DNA from 4 places in the Xenorhabdus griffiniae genome. Region 1 is predicted to be linked to each of the others. Evidence: predicted binding sites of a transcription regulator. Region 1 holds the regulator's gene; each other region holds the start of a gene.

Region 1 (6,079 bases):
AACAATTACTGGAAGGCAAAAAAATCTCGTAATTTAATCTCTATTTAATTTTTAATAAAACAGGTAACAAAAAATAATGTTACCTGTTTTATTTAAATAAGCAGGTTATTTTTTGTGACAAAATTTTTTCCTTGTATACCAATCTCACTCCAAGATGCATGTAATTTCTCCCCCGCGAAGCGGGGAGAAATCAGGTTTCATATCGTGTTGTAAATTGCAGCTTGAAGTTTAATGCGTATAAAACACATCTTGAAAGACGATAGGTATATAAATGTAAAATCAATAAAACCAACTCTTCTGCCTGATTTCTGGTAATCTGGCAGTCAGTCTAATATGCTGAAGCGATACAAGAGAAGACAGAAGCGCTTTCCTGTGTTACAAACAAGGTTACAAGCGTGGACTGGCAAGGTATATGGGTTAAGATCAATATGCCTAAATTTTGGCATCTTTATAATCCATATAAAATTCCCGCTTGTCAGTTTTTCAGCAGGCTAATATGTTAAGCTATTGACTTTATAAAGCCAGCCTGAAGAGGAACGACAGTTTCTCACATCATAAAGGCAGAAATAACAACAGAGGATAAAGCGAATGGTTCTCGGCAAGCCACAAACAGACCCTACTCTTGAATGGTTTTTGTCACACTGCCATATTCACAAATATCCATCCAAGAGCACGCTTATTCATCAAGGTGAGAAAGCAGAAACGCTTTACTACATTGTTAAAGGTTCAGTTGCTGTTCTAATAAAAGATGAAGAAGGTAAGGAAATGATTCTCTCTTATTTAAATCAGGGGGATTTCATTGGTGAACTTGGATTATTTGAAGAGGGGCAAGAACGTACTGCATGGGTACGAGCCAAAAGTGCCTGTGAAGTGGCTGAAATTTCCTATAAGAAATTTCGCCAGTTAATTCAGGTCAATCCTGATATTCTGATGCGTTTATCTGCTCAGATGGCAAGTCGCCTACAAACCACTTCTGAAAAAGTAGGTAACTTAGCCTTTCTGGACGTTACAGGCCGTATCGCCCAGACATTGCTCAATTTGGCCAAACAGCCTGATGCAATGACTCACCCTGATGGTATGCAAATCAAAATCACACGTCAGGAAATTGGGCAGATTGTGGGTTGCTCCCGTGAAACGGTTGGCCGTATTTTGAAAATGCTGGAAGATCAAAGCCTGATCTCTGCACATGGCAAAACCATCGTCGTTTATGGGACGCGTTAATTCCCAATAAACCGAAACTCAGCCAGTGCAATCTATTACTTCGCACTGGCTTTTTTACTGTTATTTGTTTAACCAACGGGATATCGCCATTTCCAGCCGCACCATACCCTCTGTGATTTCGTCCTCAGGAATAATCAGTGATGGTGTAAAGCGCAAGATGCTGTCTCCTGCACTTAATAACATCAATCCCAGTTCTGCCGCCTGCTGCAATATTTCTTTGGCCTTGCCCTGATATTCAGCTTTCAATACAGCCCCAATAAGCAAGCCTTTTCCGCGAAATTCACGAAAGATACCATATTTTTGGTTCATCTTTTCCAAAGCATGAATGAGCATATCGTGCCGTTTTTCCACGCCCATCAGCACTTCTGGCGTATTGATAATATCCAGTACGACACAACCGATACGACAAGCCAATGGGTTTCCACCATAAGTCGTTCCATGGGCGCCCGTTTCCATTGCCGCCGCGATTTTATCTGTCGTTAACATTGCACTGATGGGAAAACCGCCCCCCAGTGCTTTTGCCGTCGTCAAGATATCCGGCTGTACGCCATAATGCTGGTAAGCATATAACTGCCCCGTGCGCCCTATTCCACTCTGGACTTCATCAAAGACCAACAAAGCCTGATGCTTATCACACAATTCCCGCACCCCATGCAGAAACGCCATTGTCGCAGGAGTCACTCCTCCTTCACCTTGGATTGGCTCCAAAACAACAGCACAAGTGTGATCATCGATTTCCGCTCTAACGGCATCCAGATCGTTAAAAGGCACATGAACAATATCGGCGGGTTTAGGCCCAAACTCTTCGGCATACTTCGGTTGCCCTCCCACCGAAACCGTGAAAAAGGTACGACCATGAAATGCCTGATGGAATGCAATGATTTTGGTTTTATTCGGATGATAACGGGTAATCGCATAACGACGTGCCAATTTAAATGCCGCTTCATTGGCTTCCGCCCCCGAATTAGCGAAAAAGACCTTTTGGGCAAAAGTCGCATCAATCAACTTTTGCGCTAAGGTTAAGGCAGGCTCATTGGTAAAAACGTTGCTGATATGCCACAATTTTTCACTCTGCTGTTTCAGGGCGTTCACCAAAGCCGGATGACAGTGCCCCAAAGCCAGAACAGCAATACCTCCGGCAAAATCTATGTATTCTTTACCCTGTTGATCCCATACTCGACTTCCTTGCCCTCTGACAGGAATAAAATTCGCCGGTGCATAAATAGGCAACATCACTTGATCATAGGTGTTTCTATTTGCTGCTTTATTTTCTACCATTTCCCTCACCTTATTTTTATACTTGCCATTTCGAAGTGAAATAATAGTCATAAAATATGAATAAAAAATCAATTAAGGGCAAATAAAAAAACAACAGAATGAGGGAGTATAGAGGTATCTGACTAATATCTGAGGAAATTATTCAACAATTCATGTCCCTGCTCACTAAGAATGCTTTCTGGATGAAACTGCACCCCTTCCAGTGGCAAAGTACGGTGACGTATTCCCATGATTTCATCTACGTCGCCATTACGCTGACTCCAGGCCGTCACTTCAAATGAAGCAGGAAGCGTTTCTGCGGCAATGACCAGAGAGTGATAACGCGTGACCGTCAATGGACGATCTAATCCTTTGAATACCCCTTGCTGGCTATGGTGAATCAGACTGGTTTTTCCATGCATTACTTCACGCGCTTTAACAACCTTGGCACCAAAAGCCTGACCTATTGCCTGATGCCCCAGACACACACCGAGGATGGGTAATTTCCCTGCAAAATGTGAAATCGCTTCCAACGAGATCCCTGCTTCATTTGGCGTGCAAGGCCCCGGAGAAATGACTAAATGAGTAGGCGCCAAATCTTCGATATCTTTAAGCTGAATCTCATCATTACGCTTAACTAAAACCTCTGCCCCTAACTCACAAAAATATTGGTATAAATTGAATGTAAAAGAATCGTAGTTATCTATTATTAGTAACATAGGAGTATATCCTACTGATTATTATAGTCTTATAAGTTGCCCTACCCCATTGGGGTATTATGCATTCTGTATAATAGTAAAATCAGGTAAAGCAGTATTAACAGCAATGGGGGGCTAATCATACCACAGAAGCACTTTTAAAATAGTGGTACGGCGAGCGCATTACTATAATGCAACATGATGTAACAATGCAGAAATGGTAGAAAGAAGGGGAATGTAAACGGTACTCAAACAACCAGTTATGATTATCCGAATACCGTATTATACCAATCACCTTTCAAGATACTCATTGTTTCTCCCCGCTTCGCGGGGAGAAACAATGAGTTATGTTGTCTTATAATGAGCAACTTGAAAGATAACGCGTAATATGTCGGTCCGGGCTGTTAAGGTTCAACCTTGGCAGACAAGATCACAATAGGTTTTACCGGTACATTTTGGTAAGGGCCAACATTTTCTGTTTTGACTTGAGAAATTTTATCCACCACATCCATGCCCTTGACGACTTTACCAAAGACTGCATAACCGAAGTCACGCTGCCCATGGTCAAGGAAAGCATTATCGGTCACGTTAATAAAAAATTGGCTGGTTGCGCTGTCCTTATCGGCGGTACGCGCCATAGCAATAGTTCCCCGCAAATTCCGCAAGCCGTTATCTGCTTCATTTTTGATTGGCTCTTTGGTCGCTTTTTGCTTCATATCCTTTGTAAAGCCACCGCCCTGGATCATAAAGCCTGGGATAACACGATGAAAAATAGTGTTGTTATAAAATCCCTCATTGACATACTCAACGAAATTCTTGGTAGTCATTGGTGCCTTATTGCTATCTAACTCAAGTTCGATTTCTCCAGCCGATGTTACCAGCTTCACGTGAGTTTCAGCGGCTAATGCTGGGACAGCTATCGCGCTGATAGCACATGCAGTCATAAGCGACACAAAAATACGTTTAAACATTGATGATTCCTTTATTTTTGAGGTCAACAATAAAACTCATAACAACAAAACCCATTAAGTGTAATTCCCTATGGAGTGAAGTTCCAAAGATTTACCTACATTTACGAGTCATATGACTTTTATATTCGCATATTTAAACAGGCGCTATTTTGAGAATAACCCCCATATTAATACGCTTTCCATGTCAAAGCGCATAAGCATCTATACCAATCTAACTTCAAGATGCGGGTGATTTTTCCCCGCATCGCGGAAAGAAATCAGGTTTCATATCATGTTGTAAATTGCAACTTGAAGTTTAATGCGTATATTCATCCAGCATTGAATACAGGAAATTAAACTTTCCATCCAAATTCAGCTGGACAACAATTGCAGAACGATTGGTATTGTCACCAGTGCGATAAATAGAGAAATAATAATAGAAAGGGAAATGGTTTCCTGTTTGAAACCATACTTATTAGCAAAAACATACACGCCTGCACCGATAGGCTGAGCAGCCATAATAATTGCGGCAATCAACCAAATATTGTCAGCTTGCTGCATACCAAACAGATAATAAGCGCAGATAAACGTAACCAACGGTTGTATCCCTAATTTGAGTAACAACATCGGTACAATCAATTTTAATGCTTCCGCATTAATATGCTCTTTAACCTTAAGCCGCGATAATCCCAGTCCTAAAGCAAATAATGCCGTTGGGCCTGCGGCATTACCAAGAAATGCCGCCAATGATTGCAAAAATTTTGGTACGGGAATCTCGAAATAGACGAAGATTAAACCTGCGATGACTGAAATAGTCAGGGGGTTACTCAATGTCACCTTTAATGACCTAACCAGACTCCGGCTGATGGATATGTTGCTACCCGATTGACAAGTAGAAAGAACATCGTAGGTAATAATGACAGCTATAATGGCTGGGATATTATGCAGGATCGTAGCTATAGCGGCAGGAAGCGCAGCAGATTCACCATAGACAGAGATTAGGATTGGAACTCCCATATATCCGGTAGTGCCATAACATGCTCCCATGCCTAAAAGAGAAGATTGAGGCAAACCAATTCCCATAATTTTGGCTACTAACACACCTAAAACATACACGACCCCAATGCCGGCCAAACTAGCAGCAATAAATCCCCATTGTTGAAGTTCACTCACATCTGCACGTGCAATAGCCAGAAACAATAAGGCAGGGAGTGCAATATAAAGCACATAATCGTTGATTAATTTATCGGAATGTCCGCTATCAGGACGCAAACGACCAAAACAATATCCGATAAAAATAACCAGAAATATGGGGGCAACTATCATAAACATTTAGATTAATTCCACATGAGTGTTGATAAAACATCCCGAAAATTTCCCTGGTGTATTAGACTTGCTGTCATTATTCAGAATAAATATTGGCTATTTTTTGATGATATTGCTGTAATCATTTAATTCTGTTAAATAAATAATTCCTTTCTTATCATTAAATTTATTAATGATGACAACAAAGGCGATACTATGAAACTGGATATTCGTACCGATCGTTTTGATGGGCGTGGTATAACGCTTGAGCAACTACGCGCGTTTGTATTCGTAGCGACACATGGTGGATTTGCTAAAGCTGGGGAAGAGTTGGGCCGTACACAACCAACGCTTAGCCTAAGTATTAAACGACTTGAAGAAGATATCGGATGTCGTTTAATTGATCGACGCCAAGGCACTATTATTGGATTAACCAATGAAGGTAAACAGCTATTACCCGCTGCCAAAGATATTCTTTTCCGCATGACCCAAGCGCTACAATCGGTAAGAAAATTCCAGTTGAGAGGCAAAATTGCACTTGGTGTCCCTGATGATTTCAGCATTAGAAACCTGCATAAAGCGATCTCCTGCTGTCTGGAGGAACATCCTGAATTAAAAATAGAAATTACCGCCGCTTCATCACCGGTA
Region 2 (6,079 bases), 2.1 Mb from region 1:
TCACTGTGGTTTAATCCTTTCTATCTTAAAGCATTCAGGCATTTTATCCTTGGTTTTGGAATAAATGCCTGTTCTATATTCCACTTGGCTGATTATTATCTGAGAACTTACGGCAGCGGATAATGACAGAAAGTCTGTCAGGATTGCCATTCTTGGGCTGTAATGGGTTATTGATACGTGCAGTTTCGATACAGGCCATATTTTTATAACCTTCTTTGCTCATATCTTTCATACTACTGGAAAGTGCAGCACCAGGATTCCAGCATACTACTTCGCTATGGTGATAGTGATGTATTTCAATTGTTCGTTTCCATAGCGGATCTCTAAGCAGGTTAAAATCGTCTGATTCTGTATAAATGCGGTCTGTTCTCCCGTGGAAGGCTAAATCTTCATCGATATATTGCTCGCTATCGGTGAGGGTATCAATAAAATGTGAACCAAGCCCACTAACCCGAATTTGATTGATGTCACTTACATTGAAGTAAGAGTGAAGAGCGCACATGGCTTGATATTCACCGTGGGATTCTAATTCTATTTCACACGTTTCCCCCAATTTAAAGCGGGCAATTAGCGTGAATTCATGTGGACATAACTTACGGGTATATGCATTATCCTGTAATGTGAACGTCAAAATAACGCCATTTTCATTCTCATCATGGGCTTTGAGTTCCCAGGGAAGTATCCGTGCAAATCCATGGCTGGGCGCTGTAAACGAACCAAACCAAGGCCAACAGATGGGAATACCACCACGAATAGCCGTGCCTGCGCTGAAAAGAGTGTTATCACTTACCCATAATACGGGTTTTTCGTTGTTGGGTTGCCAGGTAATCAGGTGTGCACCTTGAAGACTGATCACGCCGCGAGCTTTAGGATGGGAAACAACAATTAACGGAAAACCGTCCATGTTTCGCTGGCTAATATAAGGGGAGAGCTGCTCTACAATCGGTAATGAGAAAATTTTATCAAGCATCTGTCATGACCTTATGTAAACTTAAGTTGGCCGTTGAACTAAGGAATAAGAATATCTCAATATTTTAGTTATATAAACATAAAAGCCATCTGTAAACAGATGGCTTTTGAAATTGGATAAAAGCTCAATTATTTGGAGATGTGAGCGATCAGATCCAGAACTTTATTGGAATAACCGGTTTCGTTGTCATACCAGGAAACCAGTTTTACAAAGTTATCGTTCAGCGCGATACCTGCTTTTGCATCAAATACAGAAGTCAGTTTTTCGCCGTTGAAATCAGTGGAAACAACGTCATCTTCAGTATAGCCCAGAATGCCTTTCAGTTCGCCTTCTGCGGCTTCTTTAATCGCGTCACAAATTTCTGCATAAGTTGCTGGTTTAGCCAGACGTGCAGTCAGGTCAACAACAGAAACGTTAGGAGTAGGAACACGGAAAGACATACCAGTCAGTTTGCCGTTCAGTTCTGGGATAACTTTGCCTACTGCTTTTGCTGCGCCAGTAGAAGATGGGATGATGTTCTGTGCTGCACCACGGCCACCACGCCAGTCTTTTGCTGAAGGACCATCAACTGTTTTCTGGGTAGCGGTTGTTGCGTGAACGGTAGTCATCAGACCTTCAATGATGCCGAATTTGTCATTGATAACTTTAGCCAGTGGAGCTAGACAGTTAGTGGTACAGGATGCGTTGGAAACGATATCCTGGCCTGCGTAGGCATTGTGGTTGACACCCATAACGAACATTGGCGTATTGTCTTTGGATGGACCAGTCAGAACAACTTTTTTCGCGCCCGCAGCGATATGTTTACGTGCAGTTTCGTCAGTCAGGAAAATACCCGTTGCTTCTGCAACAACATCAACACCCACTTCGTTCCATTTCAGGTTAGCTGGGTCTCTTTCAGATGTCATACGGATGGTTTTGCCGTTAACAACCAGTTGACCGTCTTTAACTTCAACAGTACCGTTGAAGCGGCCGTGGGTTGAATCGTATTTCAGCATGTATGCCATGTATTCTGCATCCAACAGATCATTGATCGCAACGATTTCAATGTCTGAACGCTCTTGAGCAGCACGGAAAACAATACGGCCGATACGACCAAAACCGTTAATACCTACTTTGATAGTCATAGTATTCCACCAGCTATTTTTTAGTGAATTAAAAGTTGTTTCTAAAGTTACCAAAATCTTGCCAGCCGTCAAGCGGAATCGTGTCAACAATTGAAAAAGATCAATTTAAGAATCACTATCTAGACGATTGTTATACAGCTGGAACAAGCTCTACGCACACCATTATCGGGGTATAAGGAGATATTTAAAGTTACCATTGGTTAGTTATGTGAGACTTATCACAATTAGTAAAGTAAATTGCTATGTTGGATGGGTTAGAATGCGTTTTGACATTTTGGTGTTAATTTTGGATTGTTTCCGATGATATTTTATTGAAAATATTGACCTTAAAAGGTGGTCATTATGACTAAAAGTCAAAATATTTCCCTTTCTATAGAACAACTTAGTACAATGCAGCGCTATGTTACGCAAGAAGCAGGTACTGAGCCGCCATTTTCAGGGAAACTACTGCACAACAAAAAAAATGGCATTTATTATTGCTTGTGTTGCCGCCAGCCATTATTTGTTTCTGATACGAAGTTTGATTCGGGATGTGGATGGCCAAGCTTTTACCAACCGATTAGTGATGGCTCTATCACATATATTGATGATTATTCTCATAATATGCATCGGATAGAGGTGCGTTGTAGCCAATGTCAGGCACATTTGGGGCATGTCTTTCCTGATGGCCCGAAACCGACAGGGGAACGTTTTTGTATTAATTCAGCAGCGCTGCGTTTTGTTGAGAAAGAAACAGGTGAAGAAACGGCAGGTTAATGTTATTTGAATACTCTGAATTTAAATGAAATGTTGGCTTTATGAGCTAAAAAGAAACGATTCAGCTTATTTTTTGACAAAGTCGTCTTAACGGTTCTTAAGGTCAATTATATTAATAATAACCATGACGGCTTACAATCGTACAAGTAAAATATGTAGTGAAATAGAGCATATAGCCATTAAGGAAATTTCGATGAAGTTGGATGATTTACTCTCCGCCATGACTCCTGAAATTTATCAGCGATTAGTTCAGGCTGTCGAACTGGGAAAATGGCAGGATGGTGTACCACTTACGCCAGAACAGAAAGAATACAGTTTACAGGCGGTGATGCTCTGGCAAGCAAAATATAACCATGATCCTGAACATATGACGATTGGCACAGACGGCCAAATTACCATAAAAAGTAAGCAGGAGTTAAAGGCTATATTTCAGTCCGACATGGTTGCAAAATTAAAACCTCAGTCGGAAGATTGAAATGGCATGAATTAAGAACCTCGCCCTATTTCTGTTGAAGGACGAGGCTCTTTTTAATTTTATGAATGATTCAAGGAGGTTATAAAATGGATATAATTTCACTTTGTGGAATTAATGTAGCCCCTTTTCTGGCCATTTCCTCAAATGCTTGTTGGCTATCATCTTTCTGGATATTAACACCACGGCAGCCATCAATAATGACATAAGTTTCATAACCTAGTGTCAGGGCATCAAGTACAGTAAATTTTACGCAGTAATCAGTGGCGATACCCATGACAATCAGACGTTGTATCTTCTGCTCTGTTAGCCAATCATCCAGATGGGTTTTGCTTTTATGGTCATTATCAAAGAATGCACTGTAGCTATCTATTTGGGGATTTTCACCTTTGCGAAAAATTGCCTGAATAGCAGATTGATTTAACAAAGGATGAAATTCTGCACCAAACTCTCCTTGTATACAGTGATTCGGCCACCATACTTGAGGAATGCCATTGAGTTCGCCTAATTCACCTACTTTTTGTCCTGAGTTTTCGGCAAAGCTCATATGGTTAGCCGGATGCCAATCCTGAGTGGCGATAACAGTGATATTGTTTGCCTGACATCGTGCAATAACATTATTTGCGACTTCAATCACTGCATCACTATCTTTAACAGCCAGGGCGCCCCCCGTACAAAAGTCGTTTTGTAGATCGATAAGTAATAATGCGGTTTTCATCATATTTCTCGACTCATCTGTTTATTATTCATCAGCATAACTCAATTCTCCCCGCAGATTTTGTTGCATCAGATAGCGGATCTCTTCAGAAGTATAAGATTGGCTTAATAAATAGTGCAATTTCGTTAAAGTTGCCTCGAAAGTCATGTCATAACCGCTGATAACACCTGATGCCGCTAGAGAGTGACCAGTCGCATAGCCTTCCATGTTGACTCGGCCTGAAATACATTGTGTCAAATTAACCACAATAATGCCTCTCTCAGTTGCTTCCTTTAACGTTTGTAACAAATCAGCACGTTGCGGAGCATTGCCAACACCGTACGAGCGTAAAATTAACGCCTTGACTGGTTGCATGAGAATATTGTCTACCACCTGACTGGATAATCCCGGATAGATAGTCACGACACCAATCGGTTGTGGTGTGATGGTATTCACAACAAATTCGCCGTGACTAACCGGTATAGGATTTGTTTTGAAGGTGCGAATATTTATTCCGGCTTCCATCAGTGGGGGGCAGTTAGGGGATGAAAAAGCATTAAAACCATCTGCATGGGCTTTAATTGTTCTATTGCCACGAAATAACTTATTGTTAAAAAACAGGCCGACTTCGTTAATAGGATAATTTGCTGCGAGATACAGCGCATTAAGAAGATTGGTTTGTCCATCGGAACGCAATGCTTCCAGAGGAATTTGTGACCCTGTCACAATAATGGGTTTATTAAGGTTTTCGCACATGAAGGAGAGTGCTGACGCTGTGAAAGCCATGGTATCTGTACCGTGCAGAATAACAAAGCCATCATAATCATGATAATTCTGATAAATATCATTTGCGATAATGCTCCAGTCGTCAGGACTCATATCAGAAGAATCAATCAGGGGTTGGTGTTCACGGATCGTGAATATCGGCATTTCAGGGCGGTGAAATTCTGGCATCTTGGCGAGTTGTTGCTGTAAATGACCGGAAACGGGAATATATCCATTAGGGGAATGTTGCATCCCAATAGTACCGCCAGTGTAAACAACATAGATCGATTTCTTCTGCATGATAACGCCTCAATAAAAACATTTAGCTGGATTATAGGGAGTATCAAGAATAAAAAAAGCCTGATGGTGAAATCAGGCTTTAAATCTGTTGGAAACTTAGTCAATTATTTTAACGAATATCGACACAATTCAGACAGAATGTGTAGATATTCTGCGGATCTTTCATATTCTTATAAAATGCAGCTTGTTTTTGCACATCTTGGGCGACTTCAGCAAATGGAGCCGGTAACATTGACTGCAAAGTATTGGGTAATAGTGCTTGCGCTGATGAAGTCAGTCCCAGCATGAATTTTTCCGAGAATGAAAGTTCAGGTTGCATCCAATCCAGTGATACATCTTTGACCTTTGCCAGCTCAGCGGCTTTTTTAACGGCATCATCAAAATCACCCAGCTGATCGACTAAACCATGCTTTTTGGCATCAATGCCACTCCAAACACGCCCTTGAGCGATATTATCGATTTCATCCACAGACTTATTACGGGCGACTGCAACCAGCCCAATAAACTTACGGTAGCCATTTTCAATAGCGAGCTGCATTGTATCTGAAAATGTCTGGTTGATACCTTTAGTTGCAGAAATATCGGCGAATGGTGTTGTTGAAATACCGTCGGTATTCACACCAATATAATTGAGGCTTTTCTCAAAGGTTTGAATGACACCAAAAATACCAATCGAGCCTGTTAAGGTAACCGGATCAGCAATGATGTAGTTAGCAGGAGTAGATATCCAGTAACCCCCTGATGCAGTAGTCCCGCCCATGGAAACTACAATAGGTTTCGCATTTCCGGTCTTGTCATTTCGGATGGCTGCCAATTCATTACGAATAATTTCGGACGCACTGATACTGCCACCTGGGCTGTTCACTCGTAATACGATCGCTTTTATGTTGGGGTTATGGTGTGCGGTATGCAGTTGTTCAACAATAGTGTCACTTCCAACGATACCCGGTGATTGCTTGCCTTCTAAGATTGCACCTTCAGCAACAATGACAGCA
Region 3 (6,079 bases), 510 kb from region 1:
AAACAGAATATTGGTCAATAACGCTGCTTTGACCATTTGTACCAATTTGGGACGCATACCTTCAGCGGTTGGATCACGCAGCACTTGCACCGTATGTTTTAACAGCAGAGGAAAAGCAAGCAGAAACAACCAACTAAACCAATTATTTAGGTATAGGAGCGTGAAGGCGACAAGGCAGAACATGGCCGTTAGCAGAACGGCTGCATGGTAGTAGCGAGCCTTTTTTCCTCCTAATCGGACAGCCAACGTATTTTTACCGTTTTGGCGGTCACTTTCGATATCGCGTAGGTTATTAATGTTTAAGACTGCCACAGAAAGTAAGCCACTGGCAGTTGCGGGCAAAACGGTGCTTATGGAAAAAGTACCGGCTTGCAGATAGTAGGTACCAAGAACGCTCAAGTAGCCGAAGAAAATCAGAACAGAAATGTCTCCCAATCCCAGATAGCCATAAGGACGCGTACCCACGGTATAAGTGATAGCGGCGACAATCGCCAGTAATCCCAGGATCAAGAAGCCGATAATGTCGTTTGGGTTATTGCAGGCGACAGCAATCAGGGCACTGCCTGATAAACAAGAGAGTAGTACAGTGAGCTTCAAGGCATTTTTCATCTGCTTTGCGGTAATCAGGCCTTTTTGCATACCACGACTTGGACCAATGCGATTTTCTGTGTCACTGCCTTTGGTGACGTCACCATAATCGTTGGCGAGGTTAGAAAGAATTTGCAGCAGGGCCGCAGTTAATAAAGCCAGTAATGCGACAGGCCATTTGAAATGTCCGGTCCATGACGCAAGGGCTGAACCCGTTATGACGGCAGCAACGGCCAGCGGGAGCGTTTTGGGGCGTAAACTTTCCAGCCATGCCTGCATCTGACTGATAGACGTTGTTGAGCTCATATTGTCACTGTTTGTCATTATGATTGATGTAATAAATTTTATACCATCGAAAATAGCAAAACGGGAGGCTAAAAGCCCCCCATTTTGCCTAAGTACGACGAATTATTGGTTCTAATCAAACCAATAATATGACTGATTATAAAATAAACCGACTCAAATCTTCATCTGCAACCAGTTCGTCCAAGTGCTCTTTGACGTAATCGGCATTAATTTCGACAGTCTGTCCTTGACGTTCACTGGCGTTGAACGAGATGTCTTCCATCATACGCTCAAGCACGGTGTGCAAACGACGAGCGCCGATGTTTTCAGTGGTTTCATTAACTTGCCATGCTGATTCCGCAATTTTACGGATACCGTCAGGCGTGAATTCAATATTCATGCCTTCCGTTGCCATCAGAGCTTTGTACTGTTCAGTCAGTGAAGCATTTGGTTCGGTCAGAATACGTTCAAAGTCTTCGGTGGTCAGGGCTTGCAATTCAACACGAATTGGCAAGCGGCCTTGAAGTTCTGGGATCAGATCAGAAGGGCTGGCAACCTGGAATGCACCGGAGGCGATAAACAGGGTGTGATCAGTTTTGACCATGCCGTGTTTAGTCGAAACGGTGCAACCTTCGACAAGTGGCAGCAGATCGCGCTGAACACCTTCACGGGAAACATCTGGACCGGAAGTTTGACCGCGTTTACAAATCTTATCGATCTCATCAATGAAAACGATGCCGTGTTGTTCAACTGCATCAATTGCCTGCTGTTTCAGTTCTTCAGGATTGACCAGTTTTGCTGCTTCTTCTTCGACCAGCAACTTGAAGGCGTCTTTGATTTTCATCTTACGATTTTTTTGACGCTGGCCTGCCAGATTTTGGAACATGGATTGTAACTGATTCGTCATCTCTTCCATGCCCGGAGGTGCCATGATTTCAACCCCAACTGGAGCGGCCGAAACTTCAATTTCAATTTCTTTATCGTCTAACTGGCCCTCACGCAATTTCTTGCGGAATGCCTGACGGGTTGATGACGGCTCAGTTTGAGTTTCAGTCTGTCCCCAGTTATTTTTTGCTGGTGGCAGCAGGACATCCAGAATACGCTCTTCTGCTAATTCTTCTGCACGATAGCGGTTCTTCTCAATGGATTGCAGACGGACTATTTTTACTGCTACGTCAGTGAGATCACGAATGATGGAATCGACTTCTTTACCGACATAACCCACTTCGGTGAACTTAGTTGCTTCAACCTTGATAAAGGGAGCATTGGCCAGTTTTGCCAGACGACGGGCAATCTCGGTTTTACCAACACCGGTTGGGCCTATCATCAAAATATTTTTTGGCGTGACTTCATAACGCAGTGATTCATCTAACTGCATGCGACGCCAGCGGTTACGCAGGGCAATAGCAACAGCACGTTTTGCTTTGTCCTGGCCGATAATATGATTATTTAGTTCGCTGACAATTTCGCGAGGAGTCATTTCAGACATACTATCTATCCTTACGCTTTCGAAGGCAGTTCTTCGAAGTTGTGATTATGGTTGGTGTAGATGCAGATATCGCCAGCGATAGTTAAAGCGCGTTCTGCGATTTCTCTGGCGCCGAGTTCGGTTGTTTCCAGCATCGCGCGGGCAGCGGCCTGTGCGTATGAGCCACCGGAACCAATGGCGATAAGGTCATTCTCTGGCTGAATCACATCACCATTGCCTGTAATGATCAGAGAAGCATTTTCATCTGCGACAGCAAGCAGGGCTTCCAGCTTGCGCAACATGCGATCCGTTCGCCAATCTTTGGCTAATTCAACGGCTGCTTTGGTCAGGTGCCCTTGATGCATTTCGAGTTTTCGTTCAAACAGCTCGAACAGCGTGAAAGCATCAGCAGTACCGCCGGCAAAACCCGCGATGACTTTGTCATTGTAAAGGCGGCGTACTTTGCGGACATTGCCTTTCATAACGGTATGACCCATTGTTGCTTGTCCATCACCACCGATGACGACTTTGCCATTACGGCGAACACTTACGATTGTAGTCACGAGTTAGCCCCTGGTTACAAAATAGAAGATGGTACACACGGAGCATTAATTTGCTATCCCACAATTGCTTGCGCACTGCTGATAAAAGCACCATGTGTATATTATTAGAGATTAAGATGGGGGAGCTTTCCGCTTTTTCAACCCCCGGCAGGACGGAGAATACAGCCAGGTACACCGGCCACTGCAACACGTTCGCGCATTTTCTCAGCACTGGTTTTATTTTTATAGGGGCCAAGTACAACACGGTTCCAATTGTCTTTCGTGGTAATCTGACTCTCAATTCCTGCGAAGGCAAGGCTGGCACGGACGGATTCCGCCTGTTCCATTGTGCGGAAAGAGCCACATTGTAGCATCAATTTCGTCTCATTTACCTCAGACTTTGTGCTGGCTTGGGAAGAAGTGGAAGACTTTTTTTCCGGCACGGTAGCCGACTTTTGTTCTGGTGAATACTGTTGCTGCGCAGGAGGGGTGATCAACACACGCGAACGTGGGATCGGTTCACTGTTATAAGGCACCTCTTTTAATGAAATAGGCGGTTGTCGCATGTCTGCTTGTATTTGCTCAAGTAGCTGTTTCTGCTCAGACGTTAATTGAGGAAGTTGGTTGAGTGGTTTATTGACTGTTGTATCGCTTTCCTGGATGGAAGATTCATTCACAGGGCGATTTTCCAATTCCTTGATATAACTCCAGCGCTCTTCTGGTTTCGGTGGCAGGCCATGCCCCTTGGTTTGATGATGAGACTGTGAGGCATTTTGTGCACTTTCTTCCTGCTTATTTCTTTCCTGTTTATTATGTACGATGAAATAAAGTCCACCAATAAACATGACCACTAAGGCCACTGCAACGGCTAATGTAGTTTTGGGTAATCCTTGAGCCTGATTTTTTTTCTTACTAGTACTTTTCTGACGGGGATTGCTACGCCCGCGACTCACATAATCTCGTTGTGCCACTGTTTAATTCACTGAGTTATTTAAAAAATTAAAGAATAGGTAACTAATGTTACTCAAGCTGCCGTTATTTGCCTAGCTTTTAGGCGAACAAGTGCTCGCACGAATGATCAATTCTGCCTCCAATAATCTTGAACCTTTAGAAACCAAACGGCCTTGAAGCTGTTCCAGCAATAACAGAATGGAATGATATCCAATCTCATAACGGGGATGTTCCACCGTGGTCAAAGCGGGTTCGCAGTATTGAGCCAGATTTAAATTATCGAAACCGACAACAGAAAGATCTTCTGGTAATTTTAACCCCATTTTTTTAGCTTGCCACATTGCACCTAGTGCCATGACATCACTATGGCAGAAAATAGCGCTTGGAGGCTCTGGTAAGGTAAGCAAAGTTTCCGCCAATATTGCTCCGCTTTCGTGGGTGAAATCACCGCGGATAATATATTCTTCGCGAATTTCCTCCCCTGTGCGCCGCAATGCCTGGATATAACCTTGCAAGCGATAATGGCACAGTGGCATGGTTTCCGGTCCGGTAATGCAGGCAATGCGTTTGTGTCCCAATTTTTGCAAATGATGAGTGGCATTGAAGGCGGCTGTCAGGTTATCAATATGGACCGTGGGGAGTTCCAGTTCTGGTGAGAATTCATTGGCCATCACTATGGGAGGCAGATTTTTGCGTTCTTCTTTGGAAACATCGAAAGGAATGTTAGAACCCAGTAGCACCATACCATCAATGCGTTTGGTGATCAGAAGATTGATAAACGCATGTTCTTGTTGCTTTTGATGCTTGCAATCACCAATCAGCACCAGGTAACCATGTTCAGTAGCGGTTTCTTCAATACCTCGAATGACCTCAGTAAAGAAAGGATCACTGATATTGGGCACAAGAACTAAGATGGTTCTGGATACATTACGCCGTAAATTTTTGGTCAGATTGTGAGGATAATAACCTACTTCTAACACCGCATTTTCGACCCTCTGGCGTGTACGGGCAGAAACCTTGTCAGGATTCATTAATGTTCTTGATACAGTTGCGGTAGAAACACCAGCCACTTTGGCAACATCTTTCATGGTTACCAGCGCCGTGCACTTCTTTTTTTCCATAGTTCATTCCTCACTCTCTACAGGCAGCGAAACGATTGCTATCCGGCTGCTAAAAAACGCCAGTCTTGCCTGAGAAGGAAGTGCTGGCGGATTATTTTCTACAGTTATATTAATAAGTTCATTTTAAGCTGATTAACCGATCCATCTGTTACTTTGTTTGCATAAAAAGTGTGATATGCATCATTTCTTAGAGATGCTTCGCAAATTAAAGAAATAATTATCAACTTTCGCTGGGATCAACATCAATGTTCCATTTCACTTTACGTGCTTGTGGCAATGTAGTGATTTGAGGGTAAATTCCGGTCATCATTTTCTGGAGAAAAATGCGGGAAGGGTGTTGAATCATCAATTGCCAACGATAACGACCGCCACGTTTAGCCTGTAATGCGGGTACTGGCCCCATGATCCATAAATGATTATCAGATTGTGCATAATGTTCAAACAGTTGACGCATTTGTTGCAAAAATGCGGGGGCTTGCTGATTATCGTGATCTTCTGCGCGGAGCAGGATATGGCTTACAAAAGGTGGCAGGTGAACTTGTTGACGCTCTTCCATCGCTTGCTGGGCAAAGGCATCGTAGCCTTTCTCCAACAATATTTGCAAAAGTGGATGCTCAGGATGGTGGGTTTGCAGGACAACTTCTCCCTGCTTTCCGGCTCGTCCTGCCCGACCGGAGACTTGGGTATAGAGTTGGGCAAAACGTTCGGCGGCCCGAAAATCAGCAGAAAACAGAGCACCATCGACGTCCAGTAAGGCGACCAGCGTAACATCAGGGAAATGATGACCTTTCGCCAACATTTGCGTACCAATCAAGATGCGGGCTCCACCTTGATGGACTTCGGCTAGTTGCTGTTCCAGCGCACCTTTGCGGCTGGTGGTATCACGGTCGATACGGGTAACCGGAATATTGGGAAACAGTTTTGTAATACCATCTTCAAGTTGCTCAGTGCCTAAGCCAACGGGAATTAAGTTAGTGGTGCCACATTGCGGGCATTGGCGTGGGATTGGGCGCTGGCTGTCACAGTGATGGCAACGCAGGTGGCGATTATTTTGATGTAGGGTGTAATAGTGATCACAGCGTTGGCATTCTGCTATCCAGCCGCATTCGTGGCAGAGCAGGGCA
Region 4 (6,079 bases), 1.4 Mb from region 1:
CAATGTAATAAATAGCATATAATTAATGAAATTCGTGAAATAAAGGTGAAATTTTATTAACCTATGTCAAATTTTCACTGTTTTATGATATTTATTTACTTTTTCGCTACGTTTTTGTAACCAGTGAAACCATAAAATGATCAGCTAAACAGATGCAGCAATACCGGAAATAGAAAAGGTGCAATCAGTGAAGTAATAATGCCGCAGGTCATTAAGGCCAGTGAACTGTATGCCCCTTCGACATGATCCAGCTCCGCACAGCGAGCCGTTCCCACCGCATGGGATGCTGTACCCATTGCCAACCCTCGTGCCGCCTGGGTTTTTATTTTCAGGGCGTTAAATAGATTGTGACCAAAGATAGCCCCCAAAATCCCTACCATAATGACACAAGCTGCGCTAATAGCAGGAATACCGCCAATGGAGCTGGCTACAGCCATAGCAATTGGCGTTGTCACGGATTTGGGGAGAACAGAAGCGGCAATTTCAGGCGTAGCACCTGCCCATAATGCGATAGCAGTCCCTGTCACCATTGCGACAATGCTGCCCACAAAACAGATGCTAATAATAGATTTCCATTGGGCCCGGATTTGATGTAGCTGTTCATACAGCGGAAAAGCCAGGGCAACAACGGCAGGTTGCAGCAAATCGTTCAGTATCCGGCTGCCGGCAAAATAGTGTCCATATGGTGTATGTGTCAGCAACAGTAAGGGGATGATAACAGCCATTGATATCAATAACGGATTAAATATAGGCAGTTTGAGTCGCACTGACAGCTTTCTAGCGCAGTAAAATACAATCAGGGTTAGTGGTAGTGACCACCAGATATGGCTTAACATTTTTCTTTCTCTTCCGGTTCTTGTGATAACTGTTGTGATGGATTTGTGGGGGGAGAGGTGAGTTCTTGCTGCTTAGTATTCGTCGGGTTATGAGTGCCAATAATGATACGTTCACGATGAATATAGTGTGAACTGTAGGCAACAACGACCATCACAATCACGGTGCTAACGATGCAAGAGAGCAGAATAGGGAGCATTTGTTGGCTAAGCTGTGGGTAATAATCCATGATCCCTACGCCAATGGGTAAAAAGAGCAGTGTCATATTTTTCATCAACAGGCTACAGCCTGGTTTTACCCAGTGTGAGGGAATAATTTGAGATGCGAGTAAGCCAAACAAGAGCAGTAAGCCAATAATACTACCGGGGAGAGAGAAGGGAAGTTGTGCCGAAATGATATTCCCCGCGATCAGGCACAAATAAAGCAGCGCAAATGCGCGCAGGTATTGCCAACCTATTATCAGCACATTTTGGAAAGACATAATCAATAATTCCTCAATATAACGAGGGTTTCATCATACGACTAACATTATAAATGTGCCATACATCACATTAAAAAGCGGGCCTTTTTTGGAGCCCGCCTTGTTATCTATTTGATAATTAATGATGTTTATCAAAAATATGCAGCTATTATTTAACCTGCATACCTGGTTGGGCGCCACTATCGGGGCTTAACAGGAAGATATCTTTGCCACCTGGACCTGCCGCCATCACCATACCTTCTGAAATACCGAAGCGCATCTTGCGTGGTGCAAGGTTAGCAACCATCACTGTCAGGCGATTTTCCAGTGCTTTGGGATCAGGATAGGCTGAACGAATACCAGAGAAGACCTGGCGAGTTTCACCACCGAGATCAAGCGTGAGTTTCAGTAACTTATCTGAACCCTCGACAAAATCAGCCTGTTTGATCAGTGCGATCCGCAGGTCAACCTTGGCAAAGTCGTCAAATGCAATGGTGTCCTGAATGGGATCATCAGCCAGTGGACCTGTTACGGTTTTTTGTGGTTCGATACTCTCTTTGGAATCAGCGACCATCGCTTCAATTTTCGCCATTTCGATGCGGTTGAACAGTGCCTTGAATGGTGAAACGTCATGGTTCAACAGAGGTTGCTGGATGCCGTCCCAGGTCAATTCGGTATTCAGGAAAGCTTCTGCCCGTGCAGCTAAACTTGGAAGTACAGGTTTCAGGTAAGTCATCAGCACGCGGAACAGGTTAATCCCCATTGAACAGATTGCTTGCAAATCAGCATCACGGCCTTCTTGTTTCGCCACAACCCACGGTGCTTGTTCATCAACATAGCGGTTAGCCAGATCAGCCAGTGCCATCATTTCACGGATTGCTTTGCCGAATTCACGGTTGGTAAAGTCTTCTGCAATACTTTGTGCAGCATCGACAAATTTCTGGTATAGCGCAGGATCAGCGAGTTGTCCTGCCAGTTTGCCGCCAAAGCGCTTGTTGATAAAGCCTGCATTGCGTGAAGCAAGGTTAACCACTTTGTTAACGATATCGCTGTTGACTCGCTGAACAAAATCTTCCAGATTCAGATCAATATCGTCAATGCGGGAAGAGAGTTTTGCTGCGTAGTAATAACGCAGGCAGTCTGCATCAAGGTGTTGCAGATAAGTGCTGGCTTTGATAAAGGTGCCACGGGACTTGGACATCTTAGTGCCGTTAACCGTGATATACCCGTGGACAAACAGGTTAGTTGGTTTACGGTAGTTACAGCCTTCCAACATGGCAGGCCAGAACAGACTGTGGAAATAAACGATGTCTTTGCCAATAAAATGGTAGAGATCGGCTTTGGAATCTTTCGTCCAGAACTCATCGAAATTCAGGTCATCACGTTTATCACACAGATTTTGGAACGCGCCCATATAGCCAATTGGGGCATCCAGCCAGACATAGAAATATTTACCTGGCTGATCAGGGATCTCAAAACCAAAATAAGGTGCATCGCGGGTAATATCCCATTGCTGTAGCCCAGCTTCGAACCATTCCTGCATTTTATTAGCCACTTGTTCTTGCAAGGTGCCGGAACGCGTCCATTTTTGCAGCATATCGCTGAAAGCAGGCAGATCGAAGAAGAAATGCTCCGTATCACGCATTTCTGGCGTTGCCCCAGAGATAACAGAACGAGGGTTAAGCAATTCCGTTGGGGAATAGGTGGTGCCACAGACTTCACAGTTATCGCCGTATTGATCTTCTGCCTTACATTTTGGGCAGGAACCTTTGACGAAACGGTCTGGCAGGAACATGCTTTTTTCTGGATCAAATAATTGAGAAATTGTCCGGTTTTTAATGTAACCGTTCTTTTTCAGCTCCAGATAAATTTTGGAGGCAAGAACTCTGTTCTCTTCGCTGTGCGTGGAGTGGTAATTATCATAGCTGATGGCAAAACCGGCAAAATCCTGCTGATGCTCTAGGCTCACCTTGGCAATCATCTCTTCTGGAGAGATACCACTTTGCTGGGCTTTCAGCATAATTGGTGTACCGTGGGCATCGTCGGCACAGACAAAGTGAACCTCTTTGCCGCGCATTCGATGATAACGAACCCAAATATCAGCCTGAATGTGTTCCAGAATATGACCGAGATGAATTGGACCGTTAGCATAAGGTAACGCACAGGTCACCAATAATTTGTTCGCGACTTGAGACATAGTTAGGATCTGACTTCCATAAAGTGAAAAGGGTTTTTGATGTTACCTGATAAGGAGCATTGTCGCTAGGGTAACGCGAGATCTTCGTCACTTTTACTTGTTGCCTTTATCCGAAGTGGTTAGCTTCTGTTATGATGGCTGAACAGTTTTATACCAATCTAACTTCAAAATTAATGCGTATATACCCATCTCACTTCAAGATGCATATTGTTTCTCCCCGCAAAGCGGGGAGAAACAATGAGTTATGTTTTCTTATAATGAGCAACTTGAAAGGTAACGCGTATAGGTTTGAGAAAGATAAATAAAAGGAGCTGGGATGAACTCACAATCCCCGGAGCAGACCAATCCTGATCTGCTGAAAGAACAGGTTGCAAAGATATTAGCAACATTCAAACATCCGACTTTAGAACAAGATTTGATTGCCCTGAAAGCATTGCATCATTGCACTATGCTGGATGGAATATTGCATATTGAATTAACCATGCCGTTTGTCTGGAAACGCGCCTTCGAAATATTAAAGCAAGAAACCACTCAGCCCTTGCAATCCGCGACGGGCGCAAAATCCGTTGAATGGCGATTAAGCCACAATATCAGCACATTACGCCGTTCCAATAATCTGCCTGGTGTTAATGGTGTGCGTAATATCGTGGCAGTGAGTTCAGGAAAAGGCGGCGTAGGGAAATCCAGTACAGCGGTGAATCTGGCGCTGGCGCTGGCACAGGAAGGCGCAAAAGTGGGAATTTTGGATGCGGATATTTATGGGCCATCCATCCCCAATATGCTTGGTACAGCCAAAGAGCGCCCGACTTCCCCTGATGGGCAGCATATGGCACCCATCATGGTTCACGGCATGGCAACCAACTCCATCGGTTATCTTGTTACCGATGATAACGCGATGGTATGGCGTGGCCCGATGGCAAGTAAGGCCTTGATGCAGATGTTGCAAGATACGCTGTGGCCGGATCTGGATTATCTGGTGATTGATATGCCACCAGGAACAGGTGATATCCAGCTAACGTTGTCCCAGAATATTCCGGTGACAGGTGCGTTGGTTATCACGACACCACAAGATATTGCCTTGATCGATGCGATGAAAGGCATTGTCATGTTCCAGAAAGTCAATGTGCCAGTGTTGGGTATTATTGAGAACATGAGCAGCCATATTTGCAGTAACTGCGGTCATCATGAGCCAATTTTCGGTACGGGTGGGGCGGCAAAGCTGGCAGAAAAATATGATTGCCAATTACTGGGACAGATCCCGCTGCATATTTCACTGCGTGAAGATCTCGATCGTGGTGAACCAACAGTAAGCAGTCAGCCTGACAGTGAATTTGCGGATATTTATCGTGACATCGCTGCGAATATTTCTGCGAAGATGTATTGGCAGGGCGAAAAAATCCCAACTGAAATTTCTTTTCGTGCAGTTTAATTAATGAGTTTAACCGTATGTAATCGCGGTTGTGTAGAAAAGGTTGGTCAATGGCTCAATTGATACAGAGTCATTGATCAGTGCTCGGTGTTTTCTACGCTTTTTACTTGCAGAATATTTTCTATCAGAGACCTAAAATCGCGGGATTTTTATGCGAAACGTATCGAAAAAAACGAGACTTATCTTGTTTACTCTGGAATAGAAGTCATTAACTCCCTATAATCCGCCAAACATGGTATTAGCGAATACCATATTTCTATTTTATTTTTTTCTTTTTTAACCAGGTTATTTTTAGTATGGCTGATGAAGCACATAAGTGTACAATCGTAGGTATTTCAGGTGCCTCCGCCTCAGGCAAAAGCCTTATTGCCAGCACACTTTATCGAGAATTACGGGCTCAGGTTGGTGATCACAATATCGGTGTTATCCCAGAAGATTGCTATTATAAAGACCAAACTGACACCCCGATAGAAGAACGTTATAAAGTTAATTATGATCACCCAAATTCAATGGATCACAATCTACTATTTGAACATCTTCAGGCATTGAAAGCTGGAAAATCCATTGAATTGCCGCAATATGACTACGTTGAGCACACCCGCAAACCTGAATCCATTCATTTTGAACCGAAAAGAGTTATTATCCTCGAAGGTATTCTACTATTAACAGATAAGCGTCTACGCCAAGAACTGGATTTCTCCATTTTTGTCGATACGCCACTGGATATTTGTTTGATGCGCCGTATCAAACGTGATGTGAATGAACGTGGACGTTCATTGGATTGCGTGATGGAGCAGTATAAGGAAACCGTGCGTCCAATGTTCCTGCAATTTATCGAACCATCAAAACAATATGCCGATATTATTGTGCCTCGTGGTGGGAAAAACCGCGTGGCCATTGATATCTTAAAAGCCAAGATTGGCCAATTTTGCGAATAATCTGCTGTTTAGGCATTCATAAGTATCATCGTATTTGAGAGGAAATAATGCGACTCTGTGACCGTGACATTATTAAATGGCTAGATGAAGGTAAGCTGGTAATTACCCCTCGTCCCCCTGTTGAACGTATTAATGGGGCAACTGCTGATGTGCGCCTTGGGAATCAGTTTCGTGTTTTTCGTGGTCATACTGCCGCCTATATTGATTTGAGTGGCCCTAAG

Evidence for each region. The regulator CRP, encoded in region 1, controls carbon source genes, mostly activating them, when cyclic AMP is high. The targets are predictions, from matches to a motif close to ATGTGANNNNNNTCACAT.
Region 2: msrB (peptide-methionine (R)-S-oxide reductase MsrB) is a predicted target of CRP. The motif match lies at 2,301-2,318, and genes of this name have one in related genera.
Region 3: cytR (DNA-binding transcriptional regulator CytR) is a predicted target of CRP. The motif match lies at 5,124-5,141, and genes of this name have one in related genera.
Region 4: WDV75_RS07700 (CidA/LrgA family protein) is a predicted target of CRP. The motif match lies at 1,369-1,386, and genes of this name have one in related genera.

Annotation. Positions count from the first base shown of each region.
Region 1 covers NZ_CP147737.1:340,415-346,493, reverse strand. Annotated here, with positions in the region: gene WDV75_RS01580 (phosphoribulokinase) at 1-32, shown strand, start outside; gene crp (cAMP-activated global transcriptional regulator CRP) at 589-1,221, shown strand; gene WDV75_RS01570 (aspartate aminotransferase family protein) at 1,282-2,499, opposite strand; gene WDV75_RS01565 (aminodeoxychorismate synthase component II) at 2,622-3,197, opposite strand; gene ppiA (peptidylprolyl isomerase A) at 3,581-4,147, opposite strand; gene WDV75_RS01555 (AEC family transporter) at 4,499-5,458, opposite strand; gene WDV75_RS01550 (LysR family transcriptional regulator) at 5,648-6,079, shown strand, end outside.
Region 2 covers NZ_CP147737.1:2,427,942-2,434,020, reverse strand. Annotated here, with positions in the region: gene alr (alanine racemase) at 1-14, shown strand, start outside; gene WDV75_RS10525 (D-hexose-6-phosphate mutarotase) at 74-970, opposite strand; gene gapA (glyceraldehyde-3-phosphate dehydrogenase) at 1,099-2,094, opposite strand; gene msrB (peptide-methionine (R)-S-oxide reductase MsrB) at 2,437-2,850, shown strand; gene WDV75_RS10510 (YeaC family protein) at 3,044-3,325, shown strand; gene pncA (bifunctional nicotinamidase/pyrazinamidase) at 3,405-4,040, opposite strand; gene ansA (asparaginase) at 4,065-5,084, opposite strand; gene sppA (signal peptide peptidase SppA) at 5,194-6,079, opposite strand, start outside.
Region 3 covers NZ_CP147737.1:4,601,595-4,607,673, reverse strand. Annotated here, with positions in the region: gene WDV75_RS21165 (1,4-dihydroxy-2-naphthoate polyprenyltransferase) at 1-894, opposite strand, end outside; gene hslU (HslU--HslV peptidase ATPase subunit) at 1,031-2,362, opposite strand; gene hslV (ATP-dependent protease subunit HslV) at 2,374-2,904, opposite strand; gene ftsN (cell division protein FtsN) at 3,042-3,854, opposite strand; gene cytR (DNA-binding transcriptional regulator CytR) at 3,927-4,955, opposite strand; gene priA (primosomal protein N') at 5,176-6,079, opposite strand, start outside.
Region 4 covers NZ_CP147737.1:1,719,802-1,725,880, forward strand. Annotated here, with positions in the region: gene WDV75_RS07695 (CidB/LrgB family autolysis modulator) at 141-836, opposite strand; gene WDV75_RS07700 (CidA/LrgA family protein) at 830-1,315, opposite strand; gene metG (methionine--tRNA ligase) at 1,464-3,491, opposite strand; gene apbC (iron-sulfur cluster carrier protein ApbC) at 3,808-4,920, shown strand; gene udk (uridine kinase) at 5,217-5,858, shown strand; gene dcd (dCTP deaminase) at 5,906-6,079, shown strand, end outside.